One region of the Variovorax sp. GW823-FHT04B03 genome, then DNA from elsewhere that is predicted to be linked to it. Evidence: riboswitches for the same ligand, from Rfam matches in the RefSeq annotation. Region 1 holds a riboswitch; the other holds the start of a gene.
What was found. Region 1 has a riboswitch for thiamine pyrophosphate ahead of AC1RAD_RS10230 (purine-cytosine permease family protein). Riboswitches for the same ligand answer to the same signal wherever they lie in the genome.

Region 1 (6,623 bases):
TCGCGCCGATCACGAACAGGTGGTCGGGCTTGGGCGCGATGTACAGCGGGTAGCGCGGATGCACGAGGCGCGTGGGGCGCTGCAGCGTGACCTCGGGCGCATGCACGCGGATCACCTCGCCGCGCACGCCGCGCAGCGCATTCCATTGCGGCTTGGCACCGAGGCCGCGGCAGTCGATCACCCAGTCGGGCTGGCCTGCCGTGCCGGGCGAAAAGTCGGAGGGCGCACGCGGCGACTGCCAGTGCAGCGTCACGCGCGCATCGGCTTCGAGCGTGGCGCGCAGCGACGCCAGCAGCGCGCGGTTGTCGAGCTGGCCTTCGCCCGGCAGGTACAGGCCGCGCGCGAAGCGCGTGCCCAGCGAGGGCTCCAGCGCGGCGATGGCGGCGGGCGTGTCGAGTGCCTGCATCGGCGCCAGCTCGGGCACCTGCGCGCCGGTGCGCGCCAGCACGCCCGCGAGCCGCGTAGCCTCGGCGGCGTCCTGCCGGTGCCACAGCACCAGCGTGCCTTCGCGCTGGAAGAACACGGGCTGCGCCAGCGGCGCCAGCAGCTCGGGCCAGCGCGACAGAGCATGCTGTCCCATGCGCACGACCGACACCGGCGCCACGGCCGATTCGGCCAGCGGCGCGAGCATGGCCGCGGCCACGCGCGCGGCCGCGCCTTCGGCCTCGGGGCTGCCGGCTTCGTACAGGTCAATCTTGCAGCCAGCTTGCGCGAGCGTGACCGCCATCAGCCGGCCCATCAGGCCCGCGCCGAGGATCGCCGCCGAGCCGAAAGGCAGGGGATGCGGTGTGCTCATGCGGCACCTCCGTCGGCTCGCCGATAATTTTCGACATGACTCAAGCACCCACCCAGCGCTACGCACGCGTGCTCTCCATCGCCGGCTCGGACAGCGGCGGCGGCGCCGGCATCCAGGCCGACCTCAAGACCTTCGCGGCCCTCGGCTGCTACGGCATGACAGCCATCACCGCGCTTACCGCGCAGAACACGGTGGGCGTCTCGGGCATCCACGGCGTGCCGCCCGACTTCCTGAAGGCGCAGATCCAGGCGGTGGTGGAAGACATCGGCGTCGACGCCGTCAAGCTCGGCATGCTGCACGCGCCCGAGGTGGTCGAGGTCGTGGCCTGGGCCATCGACCGCTACCAGCTGAAGAACGTGGTGCTCGACCCCGTGATGATCGCCACCAGCGGCGACCGCCTGATCGCGGCCGAGACCGTGCAGGTGCTGGTGCGCGAGCTGTTCCCGCGCGCCGTGGTGGTCACGCCCAACCTCGACGAAGCCGCCTTGCTGGTCGGTCACGCCATCGCCGGCATCGACGCGCTCGACGGCGCGGCCGACGAACTGCTCGCGCTCGGCGCCAAGGCCGTGCTGCTCAAGGGCGGCCACCTGCCCGGCGACGAGGTGGTCGACGTGCTGCTGGAGCGCAGCGGCGCGCGCAAGCGGCTCGCGTCGCAGCGCATCGCCAGCCGCAACCTGCACGGCACCGGCTGCACGCTCTCGTCGGCCATCGCCGCGCACCTGGCACTGGGCCTGGCGCTGCCCGAGGCGGTCGAGCGCGCACGCACGTACATCCTCGGCGCGATGCGCGCCGGTGCGGATGTGCTGGTCGGTGCGGGCCACGGTCCGCTCAACCACGGCTTTGCGCCAGTGCCGACCCACCGCTTGCCGCTGTCGGCCGGCTGAGCCAGGCCAGCACGAAGGTCGCCGCCAGCGTCGGCAGCGCCGAGCCGAACTGCGGCGCCCATTTGGCGAGCGCGTGGTAGGCCGCGATGCCCGCGAGCCAGATCAGCGCCGCGCCCCAGTCGATGGTGCGCGTGCCGTTCGCCGACACGGCACTTCCGCTGCCCAGCCGTCCCAGGATCACGCCGTACAGCGGCACGAACACCGAACTCAGCAGCAGCAGGAAGGGTTCGAGCGTGTGCATTGGCAGCACCAGCGCGAGGCCGATGCACAGCACCGCCAGCAGCAGGCCCCAGCGCTTCACGCTCCAGCGCGGCAGCAGGCTGTGCGTGGACACCGAGCCCGAGTACACGTCGCCATAGGCGTTGTCGAGTTCGTCGATGAGGATCAGGCCCAGCGCCACCAGGCCGCCCTGCGCCAGCAGCAGCGCCATGACCAGGCTGGTGCCCGGTTCGGCCACGCTCACCACCATCACGCCCAGCGCATAGCACCAGATGTTGGCGAGCGCGTAGCCGATCCAGGTGCCGCTGAACGCGCTGCCCAGGCCGCCCGCGGCGCTGCGCTTGCCGTGGCGCGCGTAGTCGGCCACCAGCGGCAGCCACGAGACCGGCATCGCAATGACGAGGTCGAGCGCACTGAACATGCCCATGCTGCCGTTGCCCGGCCGCGCCCAGAAGGCGTCCAGGCCCTTGGCGTGAAGCTGCGTGGCGAACTGCCAGCTGAGCCACAGCAGCGACAGCACCACCAGGGGCAGGCCGAAGCGGCTCACGAAGCGGCGCACCAGCTTCACCATCGAGCCGGCCAGCAGCGCCAGCAGCACCGCACCCCACAGCAGCGTCGTCAGCACGCCGCCCCAGGCCGTGCCCAGCGCGGCGCCGAAGGCCTGTTGCCCGATGGCCTGCGTGCCTTCTCGCATGATCACGAGTTCGAAGGTGGTCCAGCCCACCAGCTGCACGATGTTGAGCAGCACCGGCAGCCGCGCGAAGGCGCTGCCGTAGGTGGCGTGCATCAGTCCGGCGCTGGCCAGCCCGGTTTCGCAGCCCAGCCGCGCCGTCCAGGCCAGCAGCCCGGCGCCGAGCAGCGAACCCAGCACGATCGCCAGCGCCGCGTCGCGCGTGCCCACGGCCGGCACCAGGTAGGCGCCGATCTGCATCACCAGCAGCCCCACGCCGAGGCTGAACCACAGCGAGGCGTGGTCGTGCCAGCCGAAGACGCGCCGGGAGGCGGGCAGGGGCGTGAGCGCTTCGTTGCCGGACGAAGCGGAACTGTCGTTGTCGTTGTGTGCCATCCGTTTGCTCCAGTGCAAAAGGTTTGGCAGGTGGGCGAGGCTCCAGTGGCGCGGCCGTCACGCGAGACAACGCGACAGGCCACCGGACCAGCTTCCCTGCGCGAGGATTACCTCAGTCAGGTTCAAAGGGACTTTCTCAGCCACACCGGTCGAAACCGGTGCAGCACCCCTAGCGAAATGTCATTTTAGGCGCGTGTGTCGCAGACGCACCGAAAAGTTCCTGCGCACGGAAGAATCCGGCCACAGCGGGCCTTGCACCCGCCGCACCGATGGCGTGCCGGGGCCGAGGGCCTATTCCTCGTGCTTTCCCGCGCCCTCGGCGGAAAAATTCTCGACCACCGATTCGAGCCACCGGCCGACGATTGCCATCTCTTCGTCGCTGAAGCCCTGGGTCAGCCGTGCGTTCAACGCGCCGAGCCCGGCCTTTGCACGCTGTCCGGCAAGCCGTCCTTCCTCGGTCTGGTACAGGCGGAATGCGCGCCCGTCGTTCGGGTCTTGCGCGCGGGTCAGGTAGCCGGCTTTTTCGAGCCGGGCGGCAAGGCCGGACATGGCCGGTGCACCGATGTTCAGTGCCTGCGCGACTTCTCCCGTCAGGGCGCCATCGTTGGTCGACAGGAAAAACATCGTGCCGGCCTGGGCTGCCGACAGCGCGGGCAGGGCGTCGCCGCGGGTTTCTTTCCAGCGCTGCACCGCCCGCTGGGCGACGTTCAGAAGAAACACCAGCCTGTATTTTTTTTGAGCTTTCATTGGATTCCTGTGGCCTGGGCGAAGGCGCTGCAGGTTACATCTTATCCGTATTTATTTCGCACGCGAAGCATATACTTCGCATGCGAATTAAATGCCATCCCTCTCGCACGGTGCGAGAGGGCAACCAGGAGAACCTATGACCGAACACGTGACCGTCGAATCCACCCAGGGTGTCCTGACCCTCACGCTGGCCAGGCCGGAGAAGATGAACGCACTGACCAATGCGATGTATGGCCGTCTGGCCGATGCCATCGCAGGCGCCGAGAGCGACCCGTCCGTCCGGGCCATCGTGATGCGAGGCGAAGGTGGCATGTTCACCTCGGGCAACGACCTGGGCGAATTTGCTGCCGTGGCTGCCGGGAAGGCCGGCAACGAAGAGCGCCATGTCGCCCGCTTCCTGCGTGCGTTGGCGAGTTCAACGCGACCGGTGATTGCGGCGGTCAACGGACGCGCAGTCGGCGTGGGGACCACCTTGCTGTTGCACTGCGACTTCGTCGTGCTGGCTGAGGATGCGCTGCTGTCCACGCCGTTCGTCAACCTGGCGCTGGTTCCCGAAGCGGCGTCGAGCCTGCTGCTGCCTGCCCGCATCGGCCACGTTCGTGCCTACGAGATGTTTGCGCTGGGCCTGCCGGTGTCCGCTGCGCAGGCCTTGGCCTGGGGCATCGCGAACCGGGTCGTTCCTGTGTCGGACCTGCACGGCGAGGCGCAGAAGGTTGCCGAGCTGCTCGCCAGCCGTGCCGCGGGCTCGTTGAAGCTGACGAAGGGCCTGATGAAGCAGGGCGCGGCCGTTGCAGCCCAGATGGACCTCGAAGGCGCGCAGTTCGTGGAGCGCCTCCAGAGTCCCGAAGCGCGCGAAGCCTTCACAGCGTTCGCCGAGAAGCGGGCCCCTGACTTCTCAAAGACTGCGGCGTAGCGGCAAGCGGGTCGGTCATCGTCCAGATGTCGGCCGACCCGTGATGCGCCGGTCCGCGGGCCCACGGGCCGGGTGAGAATCTCCGCCACGAGGGCGCCTTCGAATGCCCTGGAGGCTCCCCGCACATGACAGACGACCGCAAGCACCCGGAACCACCGGCCTCATCGCCCGCACCCCACGCGCGGCTGCGGCGCTTCCGGGTCGATGTCGGCACCATCATCTGCGCGGTCGCGCTGCTGCAGTCGCTGCTGCTGGTGGCCTTCGGCTACTGGGGGGCGGAGAAGCTGGTGTCGAAGGTGGGCGAGTCGGCGCACAAGGTCAACCACGACCGCGTCGAAGACAACATCCTTGCCTTTCTCGCGAAGACCGAGGGCCTGGTGCGCGCCATCGCCCACACGCCCGACCTGCACCCGGCGGGCCACGACGGCGAGCAGACCGCCGAGCTGCTCTGGGCCGCGCTGGAGCAGACGCCCGAAATCGACAGCATCGGCGTGGGCAGCGACGACGGCCATTTTTTGATGGCCATGCGCCACCCCGCGCCGGTGGTGCGGCAGGTGCTGCGCGAGAAAGACTTCACCACCGAGACCTGGGAGTACAAGTCGCCGCCCGACAGCGACGGCGACGAAGACCCGCGGCGGCGCTACGAGACGACGCACATCGAGGCCTTTCGCAGCGAGGACGACCCGGTGCACCAGGACTGGTTCACGCAGGCCGAGAAGGCGCAGCGCGCCGTGTGGACCGCGCCCTTCGTGCTGCCCTCGATGAAGGAGCTGGGCGTGAGCCACGCGCGGCCGAGCCGGCGGCAGGACGAGGAGGGCGTCACGCAGACGATCGTGGCGGTCGCCAGCGTGTCGCTGGGGCATCTCTCCAATCTCGTGCGCCTGTTCGGCGGCACGGGCCACGGCCACAGCGCGCTGTTGAGTGCCGACCACCACGTGATCGCGCGCAGCGACCACCCGCATTCCGTGCGCGTGCTCGAAGACCCGGACGAGGGCGTGCTCGGTGCGCTGCACACCCTCATGCTGGCCAACGGCAGCCGCGGCTGGACCGAGGACATGGCTTTTGCGCTCGTGCACGAGGGCATGCACTACCAGGTGCAGACCTCGCGCATTCCGGCCACCGACTGGCATCTGGTGAGCTGGGAGCCCGAAGAGGCGCTGCTGGGTGCGCTGCATCGCAACGTGCTGTGGTCGCTGCTGCTGGTGCTGGCGTTCCTGGCGATCGCGCTCTTCATTTCGCTGCGCCTATCGAAGCTGGTGACCGCGCCGATCGAAAGCCTCTCGCGCACGGCGCGGCGCATCGGGCGGCTGGAGCTCGACGACCTGCCGCGCGAGTCGAGCCGCGTGCTCGAGATCCAGCACCTGAACCAGGCGCTGGACGAATCCGCGCGCAGCCTGCAGGCCTTTCGCAAGTTCGTGCCGGTGGACGTGATCCGCCAGCTCATCGCCGAGGGGCATGCCCTCGAACCCAACGGGTCGCCGCGCCGCATCACCGCGATGTTCACTGACGTGGAAGGGTTCACGGCCATCGCGGAATCGATGCCGGCCGACGTGCTGATGCGGCAGCTGACCGACTACTTCAACCTCGCGACCCGCGTGTTCGCGCGCCACGGCGGCGTGATCGACAAGTTCATGGGCGACGGCATCATGGTGCTGTGGGGCGCGCCCACCGACCTGCCCGACGCAGAGTACCGCGCTTGCGCGGCCTCGCTCGAACTGCACGCCGAGATGACCGAGCTCAACCGCCGCTGGCAGGCCGAGGGCCTGCAGCCCTTTCGCACGCGCATCGGCATGCACACCGGCGTCGTGATCGCCGGGGTGCTCGGCTCGAGCGACCGGCTGTCGTACACGGCGCTGGGCGACGTGATCAACGCGGCCAGCCGCATCGAGGGCACCAACAAACAGCTGGGCACGCGCACGCTGATGTCCGAGGCGACCTTCGAAGGCCTGGGCGGGCGCCTGGCCACGCGGCGCATCGAGAAGCAAGTGGAACTGCGCG
Region 2 (6,623 bases), on a different contig from region 1:
GCGTGTACGCGGTGCTCGGCAGCCACGACTGGTGGCACGACGGCGAACGCACCGCCAAGGCCCTGTCCGCGCAGGGCATCCGCGTGCTGGAGAACGCCTCGGTGCGCCTGCCCGGGCACGACCTCTGGGTGGTCGGCATCGGCGACGACTCCACCGGCCATTCGCAGCCCGACAAGGCCCTGGCCGGCCTGCCGCCCGGCGCCGCCACGCTGGTCATGATGCACGACCCTTTTAGCTTCGCCGGCATGCCGCGCACGCGGGGCCTCGTGGTGGCGGGGCACACGCACGGCGGGCAGATCAGCGTGCCGGGCTACGGCGCACTCGTGGTGCCCGGGCGTGCGCCGCGTGAATGGGCTTATGGCTGGATCGCGCACAAGGACAACAAGCGCATGTACGTGACCAGCGGGCTTGGTGTGAGCATCCTGCCGGTTCGGTTCAACATGCGGCCTGAGTGGGTGATGTTTCGGTAGGGTGGCGTGGGCGCTTGACGGGCGTCGTGGAGGCCGCGAACATTGCCGTCGCCTTGTGAGATGCAAGGCCGGGTTTAGCAGCCCGCTGACATCCTGCGCAGCAATCCTTGGAGGCCTATGGCCAATGCTTCAAGCGCAGTCACCGACGCCGGTTGTTCCTGTGCGTCTTCCCGTTCCAACGCTCAATTCAAACCCTTCGAATGGGTGCAAGGCGAACGGCTCCCTCCTTCACTGCAAAGCCACGCGGCGTTTCTCAACGAGGCGCGCGATGTGGTGCAGGGCGCGCAGACGTTGGTTCAGTTGCTCGAATGGGATGAGGATCGGCGCGACGCCGCTTCTTCTGATGCAGGCTCCGCGCCGCTTTTCGATGCATGCCAGCGCAGTTCGCTGCAGCGGTTTCTTGCGGTCTCGCTGGGGCTGCTGCATGCGCGGATTGAAGCGCAGTGTGAGGCGTTGACTGAGTAGGAGCGCGACGCAGGGGCGTTCTTCTCGTTTCAGAAGACATGGGCCTGTGCATTTCGGTTGCCCCGCTTTCGGCCAGGAGCGGGCATTCAAGTGCGTGAATCCGTTTGAGTCGCAAAGCCACCCAAACAGGTCGGATGTGCCGCAAGACTTCATTCGGACTTCATCAAGCTCGAACCCACCCGCGATAGCCTGCGACAGCAATGTCGCTCTTCGTACGTAGGCTCAAACCAAATGGCACAAGCTCGGCAAGTTGAGGGCAACCGAACGCCGATCTTGGCACGCCTGCTGGGGCTCCTTTGCGTGGCGATTTCTTGGTTCGCTCTGATCCTCGCGGCACCGATCTTTGTCATCGCGTGTTTTGATGCCACGCACCTGACGCATCGAATCAGCCCCTCCGAGCAAGATCACATCGAAATCGTTTCCCGTTACGCACGGACTTTCATCGATCAGAACAAAAGACTCCCGGACCACGACGAGTACCGAAATTGGGTGGTCGCCACTGACAAACAGCAAGGGACGCATCTCGATGGGCTCGGGTACTCCTTGCACACGGAATGCGCGAAAGAGATCGGGGACTTCTGTGTGGGCTTCTTGGCCGACGATGTCTGGGTGACCTACAGGTCAGGGCAGGCAAGCCGTGCGGAGGTGGCGATCGATGGCCGTCTGGGCGAGGCATGGCTCGAAGGAGGTGCCTTTGCGGGACTACTGGCCATCGCCGTCTTCTTCAGGCGGGCTGCCAGTGTCAGGCGGAGGTCTTCGCAAATTGAATGACTTCTTCAGAGATGCTGCTATGTCTCTTGCGGGCCCTGAGCCGACTACGGGGCCTCTTCCCAAAAGCGGCCCTTGATTCAAAACGGATTGATCGGTGCCCGAAACATACAGTCGGCGGGCCCGGTCCCTGTCTACGGGCAACGCTATAGTTTGCTGACTTCACACTTGCCGGGTTTAGCGGATTTTTGTACCTGGGTTTTAAACAGGCATCCCTGTGCAAATTCAGGCCACAAGCCACTTACAGGAGGAATGAGTGTCCAGAATATCTCGCACGGTCCAGTTTATTTCGCAAGGTTTGCGAGATACATCACCCGGCAAGCCGGGCGCCGCCTCTCATGTCAAACGTTAGACCGCAGGCAGCTCATGGTCGACTACCCAACGCTCGAGACATCCCGACTCACCCTGCGTGAGATTCTGGAATCGGATGCGGAAAGTCTCCTTCAAATCCATGGTGACCACGAGCACATGCGATGGTTCGGGTCGGATCCGATTCCCAATCTTGAGGACGCCAGGAAGCTAGTCGCTACGTTTGCGAGCTGGCGGAAAGAGCCGGTTTCTGGAGCGCGCTGGGCCATGGAGCTGAAAGACCGACCAGGACTGATTGGTACGTGCGGCCTGTTTCGCTGGAATCGAAACTGGAGATCCTGCGTAGTCGGATACGAAATCGCTCCGGCGCATCAGGGGCGTGGATACGTAAGAGAAGCGCTAGAAGCAGTTATCACGTGGGGGTTCCGAGAGGTGCAACTAAATCGAATCGAGGCGCAGGTGCACCCTGACAACAAGGCGTCTCTGGCATTGCTCGCAACGCTTGGCTTTCTGCAAGAGGGGCATCAACGGGATGCAGGGTACTGGGCAGGCCGGCACCACGACCTTCTGCAATATGCTTTGCTTAAGGCTCAGTGGAGTACAACGAGTGTGGTCTAACAGGTCGTTCGACACGGACACGCAGCGGCTGTGCGCCGCAGGCTGTGTACGTGAACATACGTCTTGCGGCGCAACGCCACTGCGCACCGGTCAACTCCGACGTTGAGTGTCCGCTTTACCTAAGAGCCACCGACTGCTCCTGGCCGGTTGCAGGCAGACAAAGCTACTGTGCGTGGACTCTGAATCCCAAGTAGAGAAAAAACGCCACAACCGCCCCGACGATGGCAAGCCCAACCGACCACGGAATGTCCATGTCACTGCGCTCGCGACGCGAGACGCCATCCATACGGGTCAGCATCGTGCGTCGCTGGTCCGGCGTGTTGATGAGGAACTTGACGACGCCTGCAATGCCGCAAAGCGCAACGGCACCCCCGATGATCATCAATCCCCAGACTTCCATATTGAACGTGAGGGGAAATGCACCATCGGCGCTTGCGACAAAGGGTTCACGTCCCCTTCGCGTGACAACGATTTGTCCGGCGCGCCATGCGTTGAATCCGTGCAGAAAGGCAAAGACGCCCAAGGAGAGTGTCGCAGCGAGCAGGAAGAACAGCTTGAGGAATCGCAAAAGCATGCTTTGGTGTTCAGCTTGAAGGAACGAAACGCCGGACGACTTTAGCGGCACAAGCCATTGGCGCAAGAGGCCCCGGCGCCTTTGGCCCCGGCAGGTCCTCGCAAAGCGGGCATGCCCGAAGCCCCCCCACACCCCACCTTCAACCCCCGCCGCGCCAAGTGTTCCAATAGAGCCCTTCATGAGCGCCACCGACCCCACTCCCGGCCCCTGCCCCTGCGGCCGCACCGACCGTCGCGACAAGCCCATCGGCTACGCCCTGTGCTGTGGGCGCTACCTCGACGATTTCGAGAACACGCTGGCGCCCGACGCCGAATCGCTGATGCGTTCGCGCTATTCGGCCTTCGTGCTGGCGCGTGCCGATTACCTGCTCGCCACCTGGCATGCGTCGAAGCGGCCGGCCTCGGTCGAGTTCGAGCCGGGTGTCAAATGGCTGGGCTTGGACATCCGCTCGCGCTCGGTGCTCGACGCCGACCACGCCGAGGTCGAGTTCGTCGCCCGCCAGCGAGGCGCGACGGGCGTGGCGTTCCGCCTGCACGAGCGCAGCCGCTTCGTGCGCGAGGACGAGCGCTGGTTCTACGTCGACGGCGACCTGCACCAGCCCCCGGGTTGACGGCGGCGGGCTTCGGCCCGCACAATCGGCCCCGCTCCGGGGTGCACACATGTGGTGTGCTGAGATGGCAAAGCTGCCGACCCGCGAACTTGATCCGGGTCATACCGGCGTAAGAAGAGCTGCACTCCCTGACTTCGGTCCGTCACTCCCTTTTTCGGTGGCGGGCCTCCCGAGGTCCACGAGCGATTGCGGAGCACCCTTTCCCTCAACAAGGAGTGCCTCCGATGAATGCCCCCGACAAGTTCACCTCGCTGCTGTCGCTGACGCGCGAACCCTTTCCCGCCTCGCACAAGTGCGTCATTCCGGGCAGCCGGCCCGACCTGTTCGTGCCCGTGCGCGACGTGGCGCTGACCAACGGCGAAACCGTCTCCCTGTACGACACCTCGGGCCCCTACACCGACCCGAAGGTCGAGATCGACGTGCGCCGCGGCCTGCCCGATGTGCGCAGCGCCTGGGTCATCGAGCGCGGTGACACCGAAAGCTACGAAGGCCGCACGCACCACGCGCTGGACGACGGCGCCAAGAACGAAGACCGCGACGCGCAGCGCCTGGCCGAGCTGCGCGCCGGTGCCTCGGCGTTGCAGCGCACGCCGCGCCGCGCCAAGTCGGGCGCCAACGTCACGCAGATGCACTACGCGCGCCGAGGCATCGTCACGCCCGAGATGGAATACGTGGCCCTGCGCGAGAACGGCAAGCGCGAGTGGATGGCCGAGTACCTGGCCAACGAGGAGCGCGCCAAGCGCGTGGCGGGCAACCCGATGGGCGCGAGCATTCCGCGCATCATCACGCCCGAGTTCGTGCGCGACGAAGTGGCCCGTGGCCGCGCGATCATTCCCGCGAACATCAACCACCCCGAGGTCGAGCCGATGGCCATCGGGCGCAATTTCAAGGTGAAGATCAACGCCAACATCGGCAACTCGGCCGTCACCTCGAGCATCGAGGAAGAGGTCGAAAAGCTGGTGTGGGCCATCCGTTGGGGCGCCGACAACGTCATGGACCTGTCGACCGGCAAGAACATCCACACCACGCGCGACTGGATCGTGCGCAACTCGCCGGTGCCCATCGGCACGGTGCCGATCTACCAGGCGCTCGAAAAGGTGGGCGGCGTGGCCGAAGACCTCACCTGGGAAATCTACCGCGACACGCTCATCGAGCAGGCGGAGCAGGGCGTCGACTACTTCACCATCCACGCGGGCCTGCGCCTGCCGTTCATCCACCTCACGGCGGACCGCATGACGGGCATCGTGTCGCGCGGCGGCTCGATCATGGCCAAGTGGTGCATCGCGCACCACAAGGAGAGCTTCCTCTACACGCACTTCGAGGACATCTGCGACATCATGAAGGCCTACGACGTGAGCTTCTCGCTCGGCGACGGCCTGCGCCCCGGCTCGGGTGCCGACGCGAACGACGAGGCGCAGTTTGCCGAGCTGCGCACGCTGGGCGAGCTCACGCAGATCGCCTGGAAGCACGACGTGCAGACCATGATCGAAGGCCCGGGCCACGTGCCGATGCACATGATCCAGGCCAACATGGACGAGCAGATCAAGCACTGCCACGAAGCGCCGTTCTACACGCTCGGCCCGCTGACCATCGACATCGCACCGGGCTACGACCACATCTCCAGCGCCATCGGCGCCGCGATGATCGGCTGGGCCGGCACGGCGATGCTCTGCTACGTGACGCCCAAGGAGCACCTGGGCCTGCCCGACCGCGACGACGTGAAGCAGGGGATCATTGCCTACAAGATCGCCGCGCACGCCGCCGACGTGGCCAAGGGCCACCCGGGTGCGCGCTCGCGCGACGACGCCCTGAGCAAGGCGCGCTTCGAGTTCCGCTGGCAAGACCAGTTCAACCTGGGCCTGGACCCCGACACGGCGCGCGAATTCCACGACGAGACGCTGCCGAAGGATTCGAGCAAGGTGGCGCATTTCTGCTCGATGTGCGGCCCCAAGTTCTGCTCGATGAAGATCACGCAGGAAGTGCGTGAGTACGCGGCCAAGAAGGGCGTGGCGGAGCGCGAGGCCGTGGTCGAGGGCATGGAAGAGAAGTCGAAGGAATTCATGGCCGGCGGCGGCGAGATGTACATCCCCATCCGCCCCGTCGCCTGAGGCGGTGAATGACCCGATAGCCTGAGTCTGCCCGTGCGGAAAGGGGGCGTTGCTACCATGGGGCCAGACCCCTGAACTCCAGCCTCGCAATGACCCCTTTCCCCTTTTCCGCCGTTCTCTTCGATTGCGACGGCGTGCTCGTCGATTCCGAACCCATCACCAACCGCGTGCTTGCCGACATGCTCGGCGAACTCGGCTGGCAGCTCACGGCCGAGGAATCGATGAACATCTTCACCGGCAAGGCCGTGAAGGACGAGACGGCGCTCATCGAGGCCAAGACCGGCTTCAAGATCACCGACGACTGGCTGCGCGGCTTCCGCGCCCGCCGCAACGAGGCGCTGGACCGCGACCTCGTCGCCATTCCCCATGCGCCCGCCGCCATCCGCGAGATCCATGCGCGCCTCAAGGGCCGCATCGCCTGCGCTTCGGGCGCCGACCGCCACAAGGTCGAGCTGCAGCTGGCCAAGGTCGGCCTGCTCGACTGTTTCGAGGGCCGCATCTTCAGCGGCCACGAGATGCCGCGCTCCAAGCCGCATCCCGACGTGTACCTGGCTGCGGCGGAAGCGCTCGGCGTCGATCCGAAGCGCTGCGCGGTGGTCGAAGACACGGTCACCGGCGCGATGGCCGGCGTGGCCGCGGGCGCCACGGTGTTCGGCTACAGCACGGGCGAGTCGGGTCACAGCGGTCCGGGCGCGCTGCGC

Region 2: it holds a riboswitch for thiamine pyrophosphate, as region 1 does, so the genes downstream of both, thiC (phosphomethylpyrimidine synthase ThiC) here and AC1RAD_RS10230 (purine-cytosine permease family protein) in region 1, are expected to answer to the same signal.

What each region holds. Positions count from the first base shown of each region.
Region 1 is NZ_JBXAIT010000002.1:312,594-319,216, reverse strand. Features, by position in the region: gene AC1RAD_RS10240 (FAD-dependent oxidoreductase) at 1-796, opposite strand, end outside; gene thiD (bifunctional hydroxymethylpyrimidine kinase/phosphomethylpyrimidine kinase) at 832-1,680, shown strand; gene AC1RAD_RS10230 (purine-cytosine permease family protein) at 1,625-2,965, opposite strand; TPP riboswitch at 3,042-3,146, opposite strand; gene AC1RAD_RS10225 (MarR family winged helix-turn-helix transcriptional regulator) at 3,257-3,712, opposite strand; gene AC1RAD_RS10220 (enoyl-CoA hydratase) at 3,849-4,625, shown strand; gene AC1RAD_RS10215 (adenylate/guanylate cyclase domain-containing protein) at 5,645-6,623, shown strand, end outside.
Region 2 is NZ_JBXAIT010000010.1:591-7,213, reverse strand. Features, by position in the region: gene AC1RAD_RS31255 (metallophosphoesterase) at 1-470, shown strand, start outside; gene AC1RAD_RS31250 (hypothetical protein) at 588-935, shown strand; gene AC1RAD_RS31245 (hypothetical protein) at 1,209-1,706, shown strand; gene AC1RAD_RS31240 (GNAT family N-acetyltransferase) at 1,956-2,630, shown strand; gene AC1RAD_RS31235 (hypothetical protein) at 2,794-3,204, opposite strand; gene AC1RAD_RS31230 (YchJ family protein) at 3,383-3,814, shown strand; TPP riboswitch at 3,842-3,947, shown strand; gene thiC (phosphomethylpyrimidine synthase ThiC) at 4,039-5,922, shown strand; gene AC1RAD_RS31220 (HAD family hydrolase) at 6,012-6,623, shown strand, end outside.